One region of the Allobrachymonas denitrificans genome, then DNA from elsewhere that is predicted to be linked to it. Evidence: predicted binding sites of a transcription regulator. Region 1 holds the regulator's gene; the other holds the start of a gene.
The links. Region 1 encodes sigma-54, which starts transcription at its own class of promoters, with help from an activator protein. Its sites were predicted from a motif close to TGGCANGNAANCTGCTTT; they were not measured.
Positions count from the first base shown of each region.

Region 2: the regulator sigma-54 is predicted to act here: its motif matches at 1,984-2,001, upstream of cydP (cytochrome oxidase putative small subunit CydP).

Region 1 is NZ_CAJQUA010000001.1:2,172,600-2,177,426, reverse strand. It holds gene ssb (single-stranded DNA-binding protein) at 43-567, shown strand; gene KKQ75_RS10170 (hypothetical protein) at 973-1,476, opposite strand; gene rpoN (RNA polymerase factor sigma-54) at 1,623-3,296, opposite strand; gene lptB (LPS export ABC transporter ATP-binding protein) at 3,303-4,124, opposite strand; gene lptA (lipopolysaccharide transport periplasmic protein LptA) at 4,121-4,783, opposite strand.
Region 2 is NZ_CAJQUA010000001.1:2,472,031-2,476,857, forward strand. It holds gene KKQ75_RS11620 (cytochrome b/b6 domain-containing protein) at 1-372, shown strand, start outside; gene KKQ75_RS11625 (sigma-54 interaction domain-containing protein) at 450-1,871, opposite strand; gene cydP (cytochrome oxidase putative small subunit CydP) at 2,017-2,193, shown strand; gene KKQ75_RS11635 (cytochrome ubiquinol oxidase subunit I) at 2,190-3,761, shown strand; gene cydB (cytochrome d ubiquinol oxidase subunit II) at 3,774-4,827, shown strand, end outside.

The DNA.
Region 1 (4,827 bases):
CCGTCAGACGCAACTGGCAAGGGTCAACCAAGGACATATTCCATGGCTTCCGTCAACAAGGTCATTCTCGTCGGCAACCTCGGCCGCGATCCCGAAATCCGCACCTTCCCCAGTGGCGACCAGGTCGCCAACGTCACCCTCGCCACGTCCGACCGCTGGAAGGACAAGCAGAGCGGCGAAATGCGCGAGCACACCGAATGGCACCGCTTGGTATTCAACGGCCGTCTGGCCGAAATCGCCGGCCAGTACCTGCGCAAGGGTTCGCAAATCTATGTGGAAGGCAGCATCCGCACGCGCAAGTGGCAGGACCAGGCCACTGGCCAGGACCGCTACGCCACCGAAATCCGCGTGGACCAGATGCAGATGCTGGGCAAGCGCGAAGGCATGGGCGGCTCCGGCGGCGCTTATGGCGATGACGACAGCTTCGGCGGCGGCGGTGGCGGCTACGGTGCCCCGCGCAGTGCCGCTCCGGCCCCGCGTGCACCCGCTCCGCAGCGTGCCCCGGCCCCTGCTCCGGCCCCGGATGCCGGCGGCTTTGGCGACATGGATGACGATATTCCGTTCTGACCGGCGCGCCGAAAGCGTAAGCAAACCCTCGCTCTTGTCATGCACAGGCGAGGGTTTTTTCATGCAGCGATGCCGTGCACCGCAGCAGCTGGGGCGCCTGCTGCGGGGAGTTTTTTGGCTGAAGCCGCAGGGCCTGTGCTTTTACATGTGTTCACACACTGGCACCGGTTTTACGGGCTTTCCCGGGGCGAAGCAGCGATGTCCGACGCTAAGATGACATCACTCCGTCACACAGGAGGCGCTTCCAGCCAAGGGAGGCGGCGGCAGGGCCATCAGGCCCCCGCGCGCAGGGCATGCTGCGGAATTCATGCCAGCTTTTTCAGCCGCACCATAGCCAGGTGCCGCATTAAACCCCGGCGCGGTGTATGACCTGCCGGGGTTTTTCATTGGGCGCTGCCGTGCGGCTTAGCGGCCGTCGCCGTCCGCATCGCCCGGCAGGGCTTCCTCGACACGGTGCCAGGCGGAGCGGGCGGAGGCCTTGGCCTCTTCCCAGGTCAGGCGGGAGTCGCCCTTGATGGTGTCCCAGTCGCGCGCCAGGTCGGCTTCCGATTCGTCCCAGCTGCGGCCGGCGTAGACGCCGCGGCCCTGGTAGCCCAGACGGTAGGCGGGGCTGTAGTCGCGCGTGTAGTCGTAGTCGGCACGGTAGCCGGGCTGGCTCTGGTAGCTGTCTTCCCAGTAGGCATAGTTGGGGTCGGCCGAATCCACGGCGGTGTAGCCGACCACGCCACCGGTCAGCGCGCCAATCACGCCACCGGCGATCACGCCGACGGGGCCGGCAGCCGCAGCGCCGATGGCTGCACCTGCAGCGGCACCAGCCAAGGCGCCACCGGCCATGCCGACGGTGCTGGCTTCTTCCCGGGCGTCCTGCGGGGTTTCGGGAACGTTATGGGGGTTGTTGGGGGTGTTCATGCGTATCTCCTGTCGGGTTGGGGGGCATGCAGCTCTTTCCGGCTGCATGGGCTCCATTGTGGAAACACAGCCGGGGGCGCTTCGTGGGAGAGCAGGGCGAGGCGCTGTCAGCCCGCGGACGACGCAGGAGTAGGCCGCAGGCGACCTTAATCGAGGCTCTTGCGCAGGTGCGCCGGGGGGATGCGCAGCTGCTCGCGGTACTTGGCGACGGTGCGGCGCGCGCACTGGATGCCGCGCTCCTGCAGCAGCTCGCACAGGCGGCTGTCGCTGAGCGGCTTGCGCGCTGGCTCCTCGGCGATCCATTGCGCGATCAGCGTGCGCACCGCGGTGCTGCTGGTGCTGCTGCCGTCCTCGCTGGCCAGGCCGGAGCCGAAGAAGTGCTTCAGCTCGAAGGTGCCCCACGGCGTGGACAGGTACTTGCCGCTGCAGACGCGGCTGATGGTGGATTCGTGCAGGCCCAGCGTGTCGGCAATCTCGCGCATCACCAGCGGTTGCATGGCCAGCGGGCCTTCGGCCAGGAAGCGGGCCTGCCGCTGCACGATGGCCTCGCTCACGCGTAGCAGCGTGTCCTGGCGCTGTTGCAGGCTGCGCACCAGCCAGCGCGCCTCGTTGAGCTGCTGCTGCAGGGCCTCGGCGCTGCCGTCGCGATGCTGGCGCAGCAGGGCGGCATAGCGTTCCTGGACCTGCAAGCGCGGCAGGGCTTCGGCGTGGAGCTGCACCTGCCAGCCTGTCATGCCCGCGCGCGCGGGCAGGCGATGCACCACGGCATCGGGCACGATGAATTCGCGCTCGGCCGGGGCGAAGCGGCGCGCCGGTTGCGGCTCCAGCGTGGCGATCAGCTGCAGGGCGGCCTTGACGGAATCGGCCGGGCTGCCGGTCTGGCGCGCCAGGCTGCGGATGTCGCGGCGTGCCAGCAGGTCCAGCGGCTGCGCCAGCACGGCGCGCGCGGTGCTGGCGGCAGGGTGGGCGGCCAGACGGTCCGTCGCCAGCTGCAGGCGCAGGCACTCGGCCAGGTCGCGTGCGCCCACGCCGGCCGGTTCCATGGCCTGCAGCAGGCGCAGTGCCATGGTGAGCAGGTGCAGCAATTCCTCGCGCTGTTCCTCGATGGTGCTGCTGTCGTCCGCCAGCTGCGGCAGCAGGGAGTCGGCCAGCTCGTCCAGCGAATCGGCCAGCCAGCCGCGCTCGTCGAGCGAATCGATCAGGCATTGCAGGGCGGCCTGCTCCTGCGGATCCAGACGTAGGGCGTGGGCCTGCTGTTCCAGGTGCTCGGTCAGGCTGGTGGCGGCCTGCAGGCGGTCCTGCCAGTCGTCGTCGCCGCTGGCGGGGGCGGAGGGGTAAGGAGTGTCGGTTTCCCAGCTGTCGCGCGATTCGGAGGCGGCTGCATCCCCGGTTTCGGGGGCGTCGCTGCCGGAATCCTGTCCGTGTTGCCACAGAGCCTCGTCGCCCTCCTCGGCCGGGCCGGCGCTGCCTGGGGCGGCATCATCGGCCAGCACGCTGGCGGCGTCGTTGAGCGCGGAGGAACTGGCGGTAGTTTCATTGTCGTAGGCATCGGCCCCGGAAGCAGCCGCTGCTTCCGCGCGGAAATCCCCGCTCGCGAATGCGTCGGCCGGTTCAGCCTGGGTGTCATCGTCGCCCGAAGCGGACTCGGGAAGGGAGCCTTCCCCATCTTCCAGCAACTCCAGAAACGGGTTCTCGGCCAGCGCCTGCTGCAATTCCTGCTGCAGCTCCTGCGTGGACAGTTGCAGCAGCCGGATCGACTGCTGCAGTTGCGGCGTGAGCGCCAGCCCCTGGGCGGTGCGCAGCTGCAGGCCGGGCTTCATGCCGTCCTACATGCGGAAGTGTTCGCCCAGATAGACGCGGCGCACCTCGGGGTTGGCGACGATTTCTTCGGGCGTGCCTTCCATCAGGACGGTGCCGTCGCTGATGATGCAGGCATGATCGCAGATACCCAGCGTTTCCCGCACGTTGTGGTCGGTGATGAGCACGCCGATGCCGCGCTGCTTCAGGAACTGGATGATGCGCTGGATCTCGAGCACGGCGATCGGGTCGATGCCGGCAAAGGGTTCGTCCAGCAGGATGAAGCGCGGCTGCGTGGCCAGGGCGCGGGCGATCTCGACGCGGCGGCGCTCGCCGCCGGACAGCGCCAGCGCAGGCGATTCGCGCAGTTGTGCAATGTGCAGGTCTTCCAGCAGCGCGTTGAGCTGGCTGTCGATGTCGTTGCGGCCCAGCTTGCGGCCGCGTTCGTCCACCTGCAGTTCGAGCACGGCGCGGATGTTTTCCTCCACCGTGAGCTTGCGGAAGATGGAGGCTTCCTGCGGCAGGTAGGACAGGCCCATGCGCGAGCGGCGGTGGATCGGCATGTCCTCGATCGGCTCGCCGTCGATGGAAATGGTGCCGCCATCGGCGCGGATCAGGCCGACGATCATGTAGAAGGACGTGGTCTTGCCGGCGCCGTTGGGGCCGAGCAGGCCGACCACTTCGCCCTTGCGCACGGTGAGCGAGACGTCCTTGACCACCTTGCGCCGGCCGTAGGTCTTCTGCAAATGGCGCACCACGAGCTGGCTGCCGGTATCGGTGGCCGTCAGAGCGTCGGCCGCGCCGGTGGCAGCGGCCAAAGCGGGCTCGCGGAGTTCGGCGGCGGCGGTCATTGGCGGTTCCCGATGGCGCTGCTCGGGCGCAGCGTGGTGCCGGTGCGAGGGGCGGCAGGTGCGGTGGCCGCCGGCTTGGCGCCGGGCACGACGCGGCTGCCACCCGGGCCGACTGGCACGATGGTGGCCCGCACGCGGCCTGCCGGCACGGCACCGGCAGCCGCGCCGCCCGCCGCGGTGGACGGGCCGCCCACCACGTTGTAGGTCTCGGTCACTTCGTTGTAGACGATGGTGTCGCCCACCACTTCATCCGCCAGCGTGTTGCCGACCAGGCGACGCAGCTTGGCGTTGCCGATAAGACGGGTGATCTGGCTCAGCTCATCACGCTCGATACGTGCGCCTTCGCCCTCGAAGAACTCGTTCAGGCCTTCGCGTTTCTGGCGCATGAAGACGGGTCGCTTCCCGTCACTGATGGCGAGCGTATGCTGGTTCCCCTGGGCATCCTGTCTTACCTCGACTTTGCCGGCGCGCAGGATGATGGTGCCCTTGGTCGCCACCACGCGGCCGGTGAAGGTGCTGATCTTGTTCAGGTCGTCGTACTGCATGGCGTCCGCTTCCACGTTCATGGGCTTGTTGCGGTCGGCCAGTTCGGCGTGCGCGGGCAGCAGCATGGTGCTGCACAGCAGGGCGACGACGCTGGAAAGCAGGACTTGTTTCATGGAGTGTCGTTGGGCCGGTGCACAGGCACCGGCAAGAGGGGATG
Region 2 (4,827 bases), 300 kb from region 1:
GGTGCGATGATGAAGTTCTACGCCTCGGGCATCTTCCGTGGCGAAGAGCATCCCTACGAAATCACCGCCGCCAAGAAGCACAACCCGCTGCAGCGCATGACCTACCTCGGCCTGCTGGTGGTGGTGCTGCCCCTGGTGTGGATCAGTGGCCTGCTCTACATGTTCCGCGCCTACTGGCCGGCGCTGGGCCTGGAAAACGTGCTCAGCCTGTACTGGGTGGCCGTGGCGCATACCGCTGGCGCCTTCATGATCCTGGTCTTCCTGATCATGCACCTGTACCTGATCACCACCGGCCATACCGTGGGTTCGCAGCTCAAGGCCATGATCACGGGGTGGGAAGAGCTTCCTGGCGCCGGCGAACGCAAGGCCTGAGTCTCCTCCGACGGGGCGCTGGCAGCGCCCCTTGAAGCCAGCCGGAGCGGCATATGCCCCACCGGCTTTTTTGTGGCTCAGGCCGAGTGGCCGGTTTCCTGCTGCAACTGGCGCAGGCGGCGGTACAGCGTGCGCTCGCTGATGCCGAGCGCGCGCGCCAGCTCTGCGCGATTGCCCGCATGGCGCTGCAGTGCCTGCAGCAGGGCCTGACGCTCGAGTTGCTGCAGGGTTGCGACAGGCGCCGCACGGAAAGCGCTGCCAGCGTCCGCAAGGGCGGTGGTGCCGTGGCCAGGGGAGGCCGCGGAGGCGGGCAGACTGTACGCACCGGGCAGGGCCGCAGCAGCTTGCCAGGCCGTTGCCTCGGGCTGCAGTGCCTGCGCCATCAGTGCCGCATCCAGCACCTCGCCATCGGCCAGCAGGCAGGCGCGCTCCAGCACATTGCGCAGCTCGCGCACGTTGCCGGGGAAGGGCCAGGTCTGCAGGCAATGCAGCGCAGCGGCACTGAGCCGCATGTCGCGCCCCGGTGCCAGGCGTTGCAGCAGGTGCGCGGCCAGCGCGGGAATGTCCTGCACCCGCTCGCGCAGCGGCGGCAGCCGGATCGGAAAGGTGGACAGGCGGTAGTACAGGTCCTGGCGGAACTTGCCGGCAGCCACCATGTCGGGCAGGCTGCGGTGCGAGGCCGAGATCAGCCGCACATCCACATGGCGCAGCTCGGTGCTGCCGACGCGGCGGTAGGTGCCGGTTTCGAGCAGGCGCAGCAGCTTGACCTGCATGGACAGTGGTATGTCGCCCACCTCGTCCAGGAACAGGGTGCCCCCGCTGGCAGCCTCGACCAGACCGGGCTTGCTTTGCGAGGCACCGGTAAAGGCGCCTTTCTCGTGGCCGAACAGTTCCGATTCGAACAGGGTCTCGGCCAGGCTGGCGCATTCCACCACCACGAAGGCATGGCTGCGCCGGTTGCTGCTTTCGTGCAGCGCATGCGCCACCAGTTCCTTGCCGGTGCCGGATTCGCCGTGCAGCAGCACGCTGGCCTCGGAGGGCGCCACGCGCGACACCATTTCCAGCATGCGGCGGAAGGCCGGCGAGGTGCCGGTTAGCCGGGGGCCGCCCTCGGGTGCATGCATGCGCAGCGGCTCCATCTTCTCGATGAAGTAGCGCAGCTCGCCGCGGGCATTGCGGATGGGCGCCAGTTCGATCTGCACGTATTCCTCGCCCTGCGGCGTATGGTGCAGGTGCAGCACGCGCTCGCGCTGGCCGGATTGCAGCGCCTGCGCCAGCGGGCAGGTTTCACCGGCCTGGTCGCAGGGTACATCGGAGCGGTGCGAGGCTTCGTGGCAGCGCTGGCCGATGATGGCGGCGCTGTGGCCATAGATGCGCTGGTAGGCGGCATTGGCAGCGCGGATGCGGTAGGCGCTGTCGCAGACGATGTGCGGCTCGGGCAGGCTGTCGAGGTAGGACAGCATTTCATGCGGCAGCGTGTCGGTGGGGACGGGTGACATGCCTGTCATTCTGGCAGAAATGCTGTCAGAATGACAGTGGCATTGACACGGGTCAAGACTTTGGCGAACAGCAGCCGTTTGCAAGCCCTTGTTTTCTGCCGTATTTGCAAGTTGGCACGATTCTTGTATGGATGGAGGCATGCGCATGCAATGGTCTGATTCCGCACTCGTGCGCCACCTGGTCTGGGTGGTGCTGGTCAAGCTGGTCCTGCTCACGGCCATCTGGTGGGCGTTCTTCCGCAGCGAGCGGGTGCAAGCCGACGCGGGCAGCACGGCAGCGCACGTTCTCGTCTCCCCCTCATCGTCAGGAGCTTCGCAGTGATATCCGAACAACTGGTTGACTTGTCGCGGCTGCAGTTTGCCGCCACGGCCATGTACCACTTCCTCTTCGTGCCGCTCACGCTCGGCATGGTCTGGCTGCTGGTGATCATGGAAAGCGTTTACGTGATGACCGGCAAGGTCATCTGGAAGGACATGACGCGCTTCTGGGGCAAGCTGTTCGGCATCAACTTCGCCCTGGGCGTGACCACCGGCATCACGCTGGAATTCCAGTTCGGCACCAACTGGGCCTATTACTCACACTATGTGGGCGATATTTTCGGCGCGCCGCTGGCGATCGAGGGGCTGATGGCCTTCTTCCTCGAATCGACCATGATCGGCCTGTTCTTCTTCGGCTGGGACCGTCTGAGCAAGCCGCAGCATTTGCTGGTGACCACGCTGATGGCCATCGGCACCAATCTGTCGGCGCTGTGGATCCTGATTGCCAACGGCTGGATGCAGGCCCCGGTGGGCGCCGAGTTCAACTTCGAAACCATGCGCATGGAGATGACCGACTTCATGGCCATCGTGTTCAACCCGGATGCGCAGGCCAAGTTCGTGCACACCGTGTCGGCCGGCTACGTGACGGGTGCCATGTTCGTGCTGTCCATCTCGGCCTGGTACCTGCTCAAGGGGCGCAACGTGGAGTTTGCCAAGCGCAGTTTCCGCGTGGCGGCTGCCTTTGGCCTGGCGTCCATCCTGTCGGTGATCGTGCTGGGAGATGAATCCGGCTATACCGTGGGCGAGGCGCAGCAGACCAAGATGGCCTCGCTCGAGGCGATGTGGGAAACCGAGCCGGCGCCGGCCGGGCTCAAGCTGGTGGCCGGCATCAACGAGGCCGAGCAGAAGAACGACTGGGAGATCGAGATTCCGTGGGTGATGGGCATCATCGGTACGCGCTCGCTCGACCGGCAGATTCCCGGCATCCACGATATCAAGCAGAAGAACCGCGAGCGCATCGAGCGCGGCATTCCGGCCGTGGTGGCGCTGGAGGCCCTGCGCAAGGACCGCAACGATGCCGAGGCGCTGCGCGTATTCAAGGAACACCAGAACGATCTGGGCTTCGGTCTGCTGCTGAAGAAATACACCACCGACGTGCGCCAGGCCACGCCCGAAATGATCCAGAAGGCGGTGGACAGCACGGTGCCGCGCGTGACGCCCATGTTCTGGAGCTTCCGCATCATGGTCGGGCTGGGCTTTCTGATGCTGGCGCTGTTTACGCTGGCGTTCTGGGAAACGCTCAAGGGCCGCTTCAGCGAGAAGCGCTGGCTGCTGCACTGGGCGCTGTGGATGCTGCCCGCGCCCTGGATCGCCGCCGAACTGGGCTGGTTCGTGGCCGAGTACGGCCGCCAGCCCTGGACTATCTACGGCGTGCTGCCGACGCACCTGTCGGTGTCCACGCTCAGCGTGGAGAGCCTGTATGGCTCGCTGGCGGGCTTCGTCGGCTTCTACACCTTGCTGCTGATCATCGAGATGTACCTGATGATCAAGTTTGCCCGCAAGGGGCCGGGCAGCCTTGGCACCGGACGCTATGACAACGACGTGGCACAGCAGCCGCGCACGCAGGCCTGAGGAGGACACACCATGCTGGACTATCCAACCCTGAAAATCATCTGGTGGCTGCTGGTGGGCGTGCTGCTGATTGGCTTTGCCATCATGGACGGGCATGACATGGGCGTGGGCACGCTGCTGCCCTTCGTCGGCAAGACCGACGACGAGCGCCGCGTGGTCATCAACTCGGTGGGCATGCACTGGGAGGGCAACCAGGTCTGGTTCATTACCGGCGGCGGCGCCATCTTTGCCGCCTGGCCGCTGATCTACGCCACGGCCTTCAGCGGCTTCTACTGGGCCATGATGGCCGCGCTGTGGGCGCTGTTCTTCCGGCCGGTCGGCTTCAAGTACCGCAGCCTGCTCAAGGACGCGCAGTGGCGCCGCAGCTGGGACTGGGGCCTGTTCGTCGGCGGCTTCGTGCCCCCGGTGATCTTCGGCGTGGCTTTCGGCAACCTGCTGCAGGGTGTGCCGTTCCAGTTCAACGAGCTGCTGATGGTGAACTACACCGGCAGCTTCTGGCAACTGCTCAATCCGTTTGCACTGCTGGCCGGCATCGTCTCCAGCGCCATGATCACGCTGCAGGGCGCCGTCTATCTGGCGCACCGCACCGAGGGTGCGATCCAGCGCCGTTCCGCAACGGCAGCGCTGTGGTCGGCCGTGCTGATGGTACTGGCTTTCGTGGGCGCCGGCCTGTGGCTGCGCTATGGCGGCATCCAGGGCTATGCCATCACGTCCGTGGTGGATCCGGCCGCGCTGCCCAACCCGCTGGGCAAGACGGTGGAACGCAGCGCCGATGGCTGGTGGATCAACTACGCGCGGCAGCCGCTGCTGTGGCTGCTGCCCTTGCTGGGCATCGCCGGGGCCCTGTTGGCCGCGCTGCTGACCAGGGCAGGGCGCACGCTGACGGCCTTCGTGCTGTCCTCGCTCGCCATCGTGGGCGTGATCGGCACGGCAGGGGCGGCCATGTTCCCGTTCCTGATGCCCTCGTCCTCCCATCCGGATTCCAGTCTGACAGTGTGGGACAGCGTCTCCAGCCACCTGACCCTGGGAGTGATGTTCTGGGCCACGCTGATCTTCATGCCGCTGA